DNA from 3 places in the Halopseudomonas sp. 4NH20-0008 genome. Region 2 is predicted to be linked to each of the others. Evidence: predicted binding sites of a transcription regulator. Region 2 holds the regulator's gene; each other region holds the start of a gene.
What was found. Region 2 encodes sigma-54, which starts transcription at its own class of promoters, with help from an activator protein. Its sites were predicted from a motif close to ANTGGCATNNANNTTGCTNT; they were not measured.
Positions count from the first base shown of each region.

Region 1 (3,276 bases), on a different contig from region 2:
GAAGACGCCGCCGGTAGAGCTCTTGATGATCTCTTCCAGGCTTTTGCCTTCAAACTCGGTACCGGGTACCAGGTTGTTCAGGTTCACCACATAGGTGTTGTGATGTTTGCCATGGTGGAAATCCAATGTTTCCGCAGAAATGTGCGGCTCAAGGGCGTTCTTTTCATACGGCAGAGCAGGTAATTCAAAAGCCATGGTTTATCTCCATCTTCAGGTAACGGAATCAGGAAACGCATTGCACGCGCATACGCATCCCTTTGTGACCGGCGACTGCGTGACGCAAAGTCAGTCAGCTGTTTGACGCCTCTTGTTAAGCAGGGCGCTGCCCGTCGCAATGATCGGGGGTAATGGATAATAGCACTGCATGCAGTTGCTATCCACGGAACAAGCATGTGGTTATAGCTCGGATCAACTGATCTCGATTTGCCCGGACCCGGGAAGTCTTTCAATACAACGAGCACCCATTAACCGCGAGGGGGTGAAATAGCCGGGAGCCGATGTGTTCTCAAGTACGTGCTTAACCGCCATCAGCGTGCCGTGCACGGTAACGTCGTAGCCGTTGGCGGTTTGCACCCGGGCAACGACTTTTTTGCCGGCGCGGTTTTGTGCCTCGCCCCAAACGTAGGTGGGTGCGTTGGCGCGCTGTTCCTGATCCGGTCCTTGAACCTTGCGGCCAATCAGGTATTTCAGCAGGGCCTGAATGGGGGACAGTCCCAGCAGCGGGCGGAGTACGTCCAGACGGCGCAGCCGCAGGGCGGCACTGGGCGCCATGGGAATATAAACCTGGATATTGTCGATGCCAGTTGAAAACCAGGCAGTGGCAATATCGCCCCAGGGAATGGTGACCGCATGCTTACTGCCATTGCCGAAATCGATTTCGCGACTTTGCCAGGCCATGGGAACCGAACGGATCTTGTCTTTTTCGCGCACTTTGCCACCCAGCTTCAAACCTTCGACCGAGGTTTTCGCTGTGCCGGGCGAAAAACCACTGCGGCTGTCAAAGCCCAGAGCCAAGTGGTCGGCGTCATGCAGTGCGGCTTTCAATGTCGCTGCCAGGCAGTCGGTGGGAATGACATCAAAACCTACCCCCGGGCATATGACGATATTGGCCGCAACGGCCTCATTATGACGCTGCTGGGCGGCAATAAAGACATCAATTTCACCGGTAATATCCAGATAGTGGCAATGATTGGCCAGGCAAGCATCAATCATCGGCTGACTGGTGGCAGAGAAGGGGCCAGCGCAATGCGCTACCGCCTGAATACCATTCAGTCCCTGACAGGCGGCCTCGGCATCATTCAGATCAAAGATCCGATGGGTCAGTTGCAACTCTTCAGCCAGCGTGATTACAGCTGCTGAGTTACGCCCCGCCAGTATAGGCGTCATACCTTGTTTAACTGCCTCTCTTGCCAGCAGCTCGCCGGTATAGCCGTTGGCACCGTAAATCATCCATTCACCCATGCATCTTCTCCGTCTGTCTTTGCTGGCATTGCCCAGTTTGCATCGAGACTAACTGCTCCGACTGTGCAGCGCTAGTAGCAGGCGCAGGCTATGATGTGGCAAAGCAAAACTAATCCAAGGGGTGCAGATGCGTATTATGGTAACCGGCGCCAGTGGCTTCATTGGCGGACGCTTTGCTGCCCACGCGCTGCAGCAAGGCTATGAGGTGGTGTGCTGTGGCAGGCAATCACGGGCGATGAACTGGCTGGCTGCGCGGGGTGCCGTGTGTCGAGCGGGTGATCTGCTTGACCCGGCCTTTGCGCTGGCTGCCAGTCAGGGTTGCGAGGCGGTGGTGCATTGCGCGGGGGCCGTCGGCACCTGGGGGTCCTACGCACATTTCTATGACGCCAACGTCACGGTCACCGAGCATGTTCTGGCTGCAATCCAGGCCAATCAGGTGCGTCGCCTTGTGCACCTGTCATCCCCTTCCATCTACTTTGACGGGCGCAGCCATCGGGATATTCGCGAGGATTTCCTGCCGCCCCGTTTTTTTGATCACTACGGCGCGACCAAGTGGCTTGCGGACCAACGGGTGTTTGCCGCAGGCAAAGCCGGTCTAGAAGTCATAGCATTGCGTCCGCGATTTGTTATTGGCGCAGGTGATACCTCGATTTTTCCGCGTTTGCTCAGGGCTCATCAGAGCGGGCGGCTGAAGATCATTGGCCGGGGTGATAATCGCGTCGATCTGACTCCGGTCGAGAATGTCAGTCATGCCATGCAACTGGCTCTGGAGGCGCCGATCAGCGCCTTGGGGCGGGCATACAATATAAGCAATGGTCAGCCCGTTGCCTTCTGGCCGAGCTTCAATCGGCTATTGGAGCAGCTTGATTTGCCACCGCTGCAACAGCGTGTGCCCTTTGCGCTGGCCTATCTGATGGCCAGTCTGGCCGAGTTGGCGGCGAAACTGAAGAAAGGCCAACCTGAGCCGCCGATACTGCGCTTGGGTATAGCGGTCATGGCCCGCGACTTCAATCTGGATATCACTGCTGCCCGCGATAGGCTCGGATATCAGCCAGTGGTGAGCACTGAGCAGGGGCTCGAGGCCTTTGGCAACTGGTGGAGGGCCGGTATGCCGTCACTGGCGGACTACCTGCCCGCGGTAAATGCGCACGGCAGCTGAGGCGTTACGCATGGCCTCGCTAGGGACCTCAAAGGTCGGGTCGGGTACTTGCTGCAACAGCCGTTGACGGGAAGCAATAGCACCTTGGCCCATTTGCGGCTCTAGGTTGTCTTCGGTCTTTGGCTGGGTCATGTCAGCCAGACGCAGGCCCAATTCGCGGATATCGCCTTGTTGGCTGTCCCGACTCAGGCGAATCATGTGCTCAACGGCGTCATCCTCGCTCAGCCGTACAGTCACCCCCAGCTCCTGCTTGAGGCGCCGACGCAGGGCGGTCATGCATTCCAGTGTCATTCTGTTGAATTGTGCTTCTGCGATCATGATGCTTCCCCCAATGGTTCAACGTGGCGCACGGGGCCGACGTTCTAGCCAAGCATGGGTTTAACAAGCAGAATGTGTACCAGTTTTGTTAATGACTGATTTTTCGTGGCCTGCAAAGGAAACGTATGCACGGGTTTTGTGGTCAAAAGGGTCTCGCGTGCTTTGCCTTGGTGCAGCCTGCACCGCTCTGGCGCGATACTTTGCGGCTGTTAGTCCCATGAATGAGAGCATCAGGAGCGGTGAATGAAGCAAGATGATCTGGAAGGCGATTTGCCGAGTTTCAGAGCAACGGATGATCATGACCCGGTTTTTGACCAGGGGTCTATTGATGGGTCGCA
Region 1 is NZ_BAAJMD010000003.1:257,423-260,698, forward strand. Features, by position in the region: gene sodB (superoxide dismutase [Fe]) at 1-195, opposite strand, end outside; gene AC27HQ_RS04950 (saccharopine dehydrogenase family protein) at 409-1,461, opposite strand; gene AC27HQ_RS04955 (NAD-dependent epimerase/dehydratase family protein) at 1,589-2,620, shown strand; gene AC27HQ_RS04960 (hypothetical protein) at 2,576-2,938, opposite strand; gene AC27HQ_RS04965 (ATPase) at 3,182-3,276, shown strand, end outside.
Region 1: a site for sigma-54 is predicted at 1,562-1,581, ahead of AC27HQ_RS04950 (saccharopine dehydrogenase family protein). Genes of this name have one in related genera too.

Region 2 (3,276 bases):
CAATCGCCAGGGCCGTGAAGGCAAACTCGAATCCCTGCTGCGCGAATTTCACATTCATCATCTGGCCGACAGTCTGGGCATGAGCCTCTCCGGTGGTGAACGGCGGCGCGCTGAAATTGCCCGTGCACTGGCCACCGAGCCCAAGTTCATTCTGCTCGACGAGCCCTTTGCCGGCGTTGACCCGATCTCGGTCAACGATATCAAACTGATCATCAAGCATCTCAAGGACAAGGGGATCGGCGTGCTGATCACCGATCATAATGTGCGCGAAACACTCGACATCTGTGACAAGGCCTATATTGTCAATGACGGTCACATCATTGCCGAAGGCGATGCCGATACCGTACTGGCCAACCAGACCGTAAGGGATGTCTATCTGGGGCATGCCTTCCGTCTGTAAAATAGGTTACAAATAAGGCATGCTGGCCACATGGCCAGCACACTGGATTCTGTCCAACCCTGAGTACAAGGTACGTCGTCTGAACATGAAACCCTCGCTCGTCCTCAAGATGGGGCAGCAGCTGACAATGACACCTCAGCTGCAGCAGGCCATCCGACTGCTTCAGCTGTCCAGTCTGGATCTCCAGCAGGAGGTTCAGGAGGCACTGGAGGCCAATCCGATGCTGGAAATGGCTGACGAGGGTGACGACGACTACGGCAATGGCGGATCCGACAGCGCAGCCGACGGCGATGATGCGCCCGCAGTGACCATTCCGGAGCCGGTGGCCATGGACGCCATCGAGCAACACAGCCAGGCTGAAGAAGAAGGCAACTGGAACGAACAGATCCCCAACGAACTGCCTGTTGATACCCAGTGGGACGATGTCTACCAGACCTCGGCCAGCTCGTTGCCAAGCAACGATGATGAGGAGTGGGACTTTACCGCCCGTACCGGTACCGGTGAGACCCTGCAAAGCCATCTGGAATGGCAGCTCAACCTGATCCCCCTGTCTGAAACCGACCAGATTATTGCTCTGTCACTGATTGATGCGATCAATGCCGACGGCTACCTGGAAGAATCCCTGGACGAGATTCTTGCCTCACTCGACCCCGAACTGGAGGTCGAGCTGGATGAAGTGGAAATGGTCCTGCACCGTATTCAGCAGTTCGAGCCGGTCGGTGTCGCAGCTCGCAACCTGAGTGAATGCCTGCTGTTGCAACTGCGCCAGTTGCCAGCCGATACCCCGCTGCTGGAGCAGGCGATGAAGGTAGTCAAGGACCACCTCGAACTGCTTGGCAGCCGTGACTTTGCCCAACTCATGCGGCGCACCCGACTCAAGGAGGATCAACTCGGTAAGGTCATCAGTCTGATTCAGACCCTCAACCCCCGACCCGGCTCGGAAATCGCCTCAGGCGAGCCTGAGTACGTGATCCCGGATGTGATCGTGCGCCGTGACAACGCCCGCTGGATAGTCGAGCTGAACCAGGAAGCCGTGCCCAAGGTCCGGGTCAACAACCATTATGCGTCCATGGTCCGCCGCGCCGACTCCAGCCAGGACAACACCTACCTGCGCAATCATCTGCAGGAAGCCCGCTGGTTCATCAAAAGCCTGCAAAGCCGCAACGAAACCCTGATGAAAGTCGCGACGCAGATCGTCGAGCATCAGCGCGGCTTTCTCGAGCAGGGTGAAGAGGCCATGAAACCACTGGTGCTGCATGATATTGCCGAGGCCGTGGGCATGCACGAGTCAACCATTTCGCGGGTTACCACGCAAAAATACATGCATACCCCGCGTGGCATATTCGAGCTCAAGTACTTTTTCTCCAGCCATGTCGGCACCGCCGAGGGCGGTGAGTTCTCGTCCACGGCGATTCGCGCCCTGATCAAGAAACTGGTCGCCGCAGAAAACCCCAAGAAACCATTGAGCGACAGCAAGATCGCTGGTTTACTGGAAGAGCAAGGAATTGATGTCGCAAGGCGCACCATCGCCAAATACCGCGAATCGCTGAACATCGCTCCGTCCAGCGAACGCAAAAGGCTGGTTTAACCAGCCTGGATCAAGAAGTCAGTACGTTACCCGTGGCACCATGGGATAACCTTGGGATATCCCATGCCACACAGTCCAACAGGAGAAGACGTATGCAACTGAATCTCAGCGGTCACCATGTTGATATTACCGAGTCCATGCGTGAGTACGTGAACGAGAAAATGTCTCGATTGGAGCGACACTTCGACAAGATCACCAATGTTCAGGTTACCCTGGAAGTTGAAAAGCTGCGGCAGAAAGCCGAAGCGACCCTGCATATTGCCGGCGGCGAAGTCGTCGCCAACTGCGAACATACTGACATGTACGCCGCCATTGACCTGCTGGTCGACAAGCTGGATCGCCAACTGATCAAGCACAAGGAAAAGAACCTCGACCGCCAACAGGGCGTCAACGACCGCTAAGGCAAACCGACGCAAAACCATGCAAATTGATCACATACTTACCCCCGAGCGCACCTTTGCCGGTGTGCAGGGGGTTTCAAAAAAACGCGTACTGGAACAGATTGGCAAGCTGGTCTCCCAGCACAGCCACCTGGACCCGGACGCCATCTATGAAAACCTGATTGCCCGTGAAAAGCTCGGTTCAACCGGCTTTGGCAACGGCATCGCCATTCCTCACTGTCGTCTGCTGGACTGCCACAAGGCTGTCGGCGCCTTGCTGCAGCTGGAAGACAAGATCGACTTTGACGCCCTCGATGGCCAACCGGTTGATCTGATCTTTGTTCTGCTGGTACCCCAGGAAGCCAACGAACAGCACCTGCAAATTCTCAAGATGCTGGCCGAGAAGCTCGACCAGGCCAGTCTGCGCGAAGCGCTGCGGGCCGCACCGGACGCTGAAAGCCTGTACCGCATCATGACCACCAGCGCGACGGGAAGCTGAGCCCCATGCGTCTGGTTGTGGTCAGTGGCCGCTCCGGTTCCGGCAAGAGTACCGCGCTGCATCTGCTCGAAGACAACGGCTTCTACTGCATCGACAACCTGCCGGCCGGTTTGCTGCCGGAACTGGCGCGTCAGGTCAATCTGTCCGAACTGGAACTGCCCAAGGTGGCCATCAGCATTGATGCGCGCAACCTGCCCAGCGACCTGAAACGCTTCCCCGAACTGCTCAAGCAGGTGCGTGATGCCGGCGTACACTGCGATGTGCTGTTTCTGGCTGCAACCGATGATGTGCTGATCAAGCGGTTCTCGGAAACCCGGCGCAAACACCCGCTGACCGACCAGAATCATTCGCTGGGCGAAGCCATTGCTGAAGAACTGAGATTGCTCGAGCCGATCATTGATCTGGCCAG
Region 2 is NZ_BAAJMD010000010.1:118,540-121,815, reverse strand. Features, by position in the region: gene lptB (LPS export ABC transporter ATP-binding protein) at 1-400, shown strand, start outside; gene AC27HQ_RS11660 (RNA polymerase factor sigma-54) at 486-1,988, shown strand; gene hpf (ribosome hibernation promoting factor) at 2,081-2,389, shown strand; gene ptsN (PTS IIA-like nitrogen regulatory protein PtsN) at 2,409-2,867, shown strand; gene rapZ (RNase adapter RapZ) at 2,873-3,276, shown strand, end outside.

Region 3 (3,276 bases), on a different contig from region 2:
CATTTCAGACGGCGTCATTGACCAGCAGACCCAGGTCGAGGCTCAGGCCAGCCGGGTTTTGATCGTTGATGATTCGTCGGTGGCACGCAAGCAGGTCATGCGCTGTTTGCAGGAAGTGGGTGTTGAAGTGGTCGCGCTCAACGATGGCCGGCAGGCTTTGAACTACCTAAAGGACATTGCTGATCGCGGTGAGTCGATTGACAAGCACCTGCTGATGATGGTGTCAGATATCGAGATGCCGGAGATGGATGGCTATACCTTGACCGCAGAGGTGCGCAACGATCCGCGGATTAATGGCCTGCATATTCTCTTGCACACCTCGTTGTCAGGGGTGTTCAATCAAGCCATGGTGAAGAAGGTAGGTGCTGATGACTTTCTTGCTAAATTCAAGCCTGATGAGCTGGCTCAGCGGGTTATCGATCGCATTCATGCACTGCGGATAGCGCCAGATGCTTGAGGCTATAATCAATCTGACAATGGGATGGACTGCGTGACCTCAGCCAACAAGGATTTTCAGGTTTTTCGCGAATTTCTGGAAAAAGCCTGTGGCATTGTGCTCGGGGATAACAAACAGTACCTGGTCGCCAGCCGGCTCAATCGGCTGATGGAGCAGCAAGGTATCGGCAGTCTGGGTGAGTTGGTCACGCGAATTCAGTCGCAACCCCGTGCCGGATTGCGGGAAGCGGTCGTTGACGCCATGACGACCAATGAAACCTTGTGGTTTCGTGACGTTTATCCCTTTGAAGTGCTGAAGACCCGACTTATACCCGAGTTCATCAAAGGCAACCCCGGTCAGCGTTTGCGCATCTGGTCGGCAGCCTGTTCCTCTGGTCAGGAACCCTATTCCCTGAGCATGAGTATTGATGAATTCGAACGTAGTAATCTGGGTCAATTGCGCGGTGGAGCTCAAATAGTGGCTACGGATCTGTCGGGCGGGATTCTGACAGCCGCCAAATCAGCTGAATACGACAGTCTGTCTGTAGCTCGGGGCTTGTCAACGGAGAGGCTGACACGCTATTTCGACCAATCCGGCCCGGGCCGCTGGGTGGTCAAGCAGCCTGTACGCAATCGAGTAGAGTTCAGGGCGCTCAACCTGCTCGACAACTACGCCATGCTTGGCAAGTTCGACATCGTCTTTTGCCGCAATGTACTGATCTACTTTTCCGCTGAACTCAAGCTCGATATCTTGCGCCGCATTCATGCCACCCTCAAACCCGGCGGTTACCTTATGCTGGGCGCGTCTGAAGCCCTCAATGGTCTGCCTGAGCTGTACCAGATGGTGCAGTGCAGTCCTGGCATTGTGTACAAGGCCAAATAGGGGTCTGTCACTTCCTGTTATTAGCGCTACTTCTGCTTTTGCTCTTTGACCGCCATGGGCTTTGCTGGTGGCAGGATAAGAATTGCCGCCTGTTATTCTATTAAATCCACAAGCAATTGAAATTTAATGCTTTTTTATTTTGGCACGCTGATTGCTTTGTAAATCCTCAGAGACAGTTGGTGGCGAGACTTTGCCGCCCTGAGGAGTGGATATGAGCATCAGTTTTGACAAAGCGCTGGGAATACACGAACAAGCCCTGAATTTCCGCGGGCAACGGGCTGCCGTGCTGGCGAACAATATTGCCAATGCCGAAACCCCCAACTACAAGGCACGGGACCTGGACTTTGCCAGTGTACTGGCAGCTCAGAACAGTGAGCAGGGGCAACAGTTTGCCGCCCGGCAAACGCACGCCCGGCATATGAGTACTGACAACTTTGTAGATCAGGCTGCTGGGTTACGCTTCCGCACGCCGCTTCAGCCAGCAGTAGACGGCAACACGGTTGATACTCAACTTGAGCAAGCTGAGTTCGCCAAGAACGCCATAGACCTGCAAGCCAGTTTTACTTTCCTCAATTCAAAGTTCAAAGGGCTGACCAGCGCCTTGAGAGGAGACTAAACCATGTCCCTGAGTGATGTATTCAACATTTCTGGATCGGGCATGAGTGCCCAGTCCGTTCGTCTTAATACGGTGGCCAGCAATATTGCCAATGCCGAAACCGTGTCCAGCAGTATTGACCAGACCTACCGCGCCCGGCATCCGGTATTTGCCACCGTGTTCAACAGTCAGACCGGAATGGGGCCTTCGTTGTTTGCCGACCAGCAGCAGGCTGGTCAGGGCGTTCAGGTTCAGGGTGTGGTTGAGTCCGATGCCGCTTTGCAACCGCGTTACGAGCCGGATCATCCAATGGCCAATGAAGAAGGTTATGTGTTCTACCCCAACGTCAATGTGGTCGAGGAGATGGCCAACATGATGGCCGCCTCACGCGCCTACCAGACCAACGTCGAAATCATGAATGCGGCCAAGACCATGTTGCAGCGCGTTCTCACACTGGGCCAGTAAAGGGAGTAATCGATAATGAGCATAAGTAGCGCACTCGGTGTGGGTGCCAACGCGCTGGATCAGTATCAGATTGATCAAAGCCGTGGTGTTAAGGGTGATGAGCTGGGCAAGGATCAGTTCCTGACGCTGCTGGTAACCCAGCTGAATAATCAGGATCCGCTGGCGCCGCAGGAGAATGGTGAGTTCATTGCCCAATTGGCGCAGTTCAGTACGGTAGAGGGTATCGAGACACTCAATACCAGCATGGAGGCCTTGCTCAGTGGTTACCAGTCGTCCCAAGCCCTGCAGGCTTCGGCGCTGGTCGGTCGTAAGGTCATAGTGCCGTCTGACAAGGCGATGGTGGATACCACTCAAGGCATAAAAGGACAGCTGGCCCTGCCGCAGCCCAGTAACAACGTGTATGTCAATGTCATGGCGGACGACGGCAGTCTGGTGACCCGAATCAACCTGGGTAACAAGGCCGAGGGTATGCATGACTTTGTCTGGGACGGTACGGATGATAGCGGCAATATCATGCCGCCCGGACGTTACACCTTTGAAGCCATGGCGGTTCAGGATGGGGGTAACAAACAGCTGGCTACCTTGCTGCCGGCAAACGTGGACAGTGTGTCGCTGGGCAACGGTACCGGCGGGCAAATGATGTTGAATGTCGCTGGGCTGGGCAGCATCAGCCTGTCGAATGTGTACTCAATCAGTCAATAACAGTCGTCCGATCCCGTATCGGCAGGAGCAGAATCATGTCTTTTAACGTGGGTTTGAGTGGTATTCGGGCGGCGTCATCGGATCTGAATATTACCGGTAACAATATTGCCAACGCGGGCACTGTGGGCTTCAAGAGCTCGCGTGCCGAATTTGCCGATGTTTATGGTGCATCCTTGCTCGGGTCCGGCAGCAATGC
Region 3 is NZ_BAAJMD010000006.1:132,305-135,580, reverse strand. Features, by position in the region: gene AC27HQ_RS07990 (chemotaxis protein CheV) at 1-457, shown strand, start outside; gene AC27HQ_RS07985 (CheR family methyltransferase) at 491-1,318, shown strand; gene flgB (flagellar basal body rod protein FlgB) at 1,530-1,934, shown strand; gene flgC (flagellar basal body rod protein FlgC) at 1,938-2,378, shown strand; gene flgD (flagellar hook assembly protein FlgD) at 2,394-3,080, shown strand; gene AC27HQ_RS07965 (flagellar hook protein FlgE) at 3,116-3,276, shown strand, end outside.
Region 3: a site for sigma-54 is predicted at 1,457-1,476, ahead of flgB (flagellar basal body rod protein FlgB). Genes of this name have one in related genera too.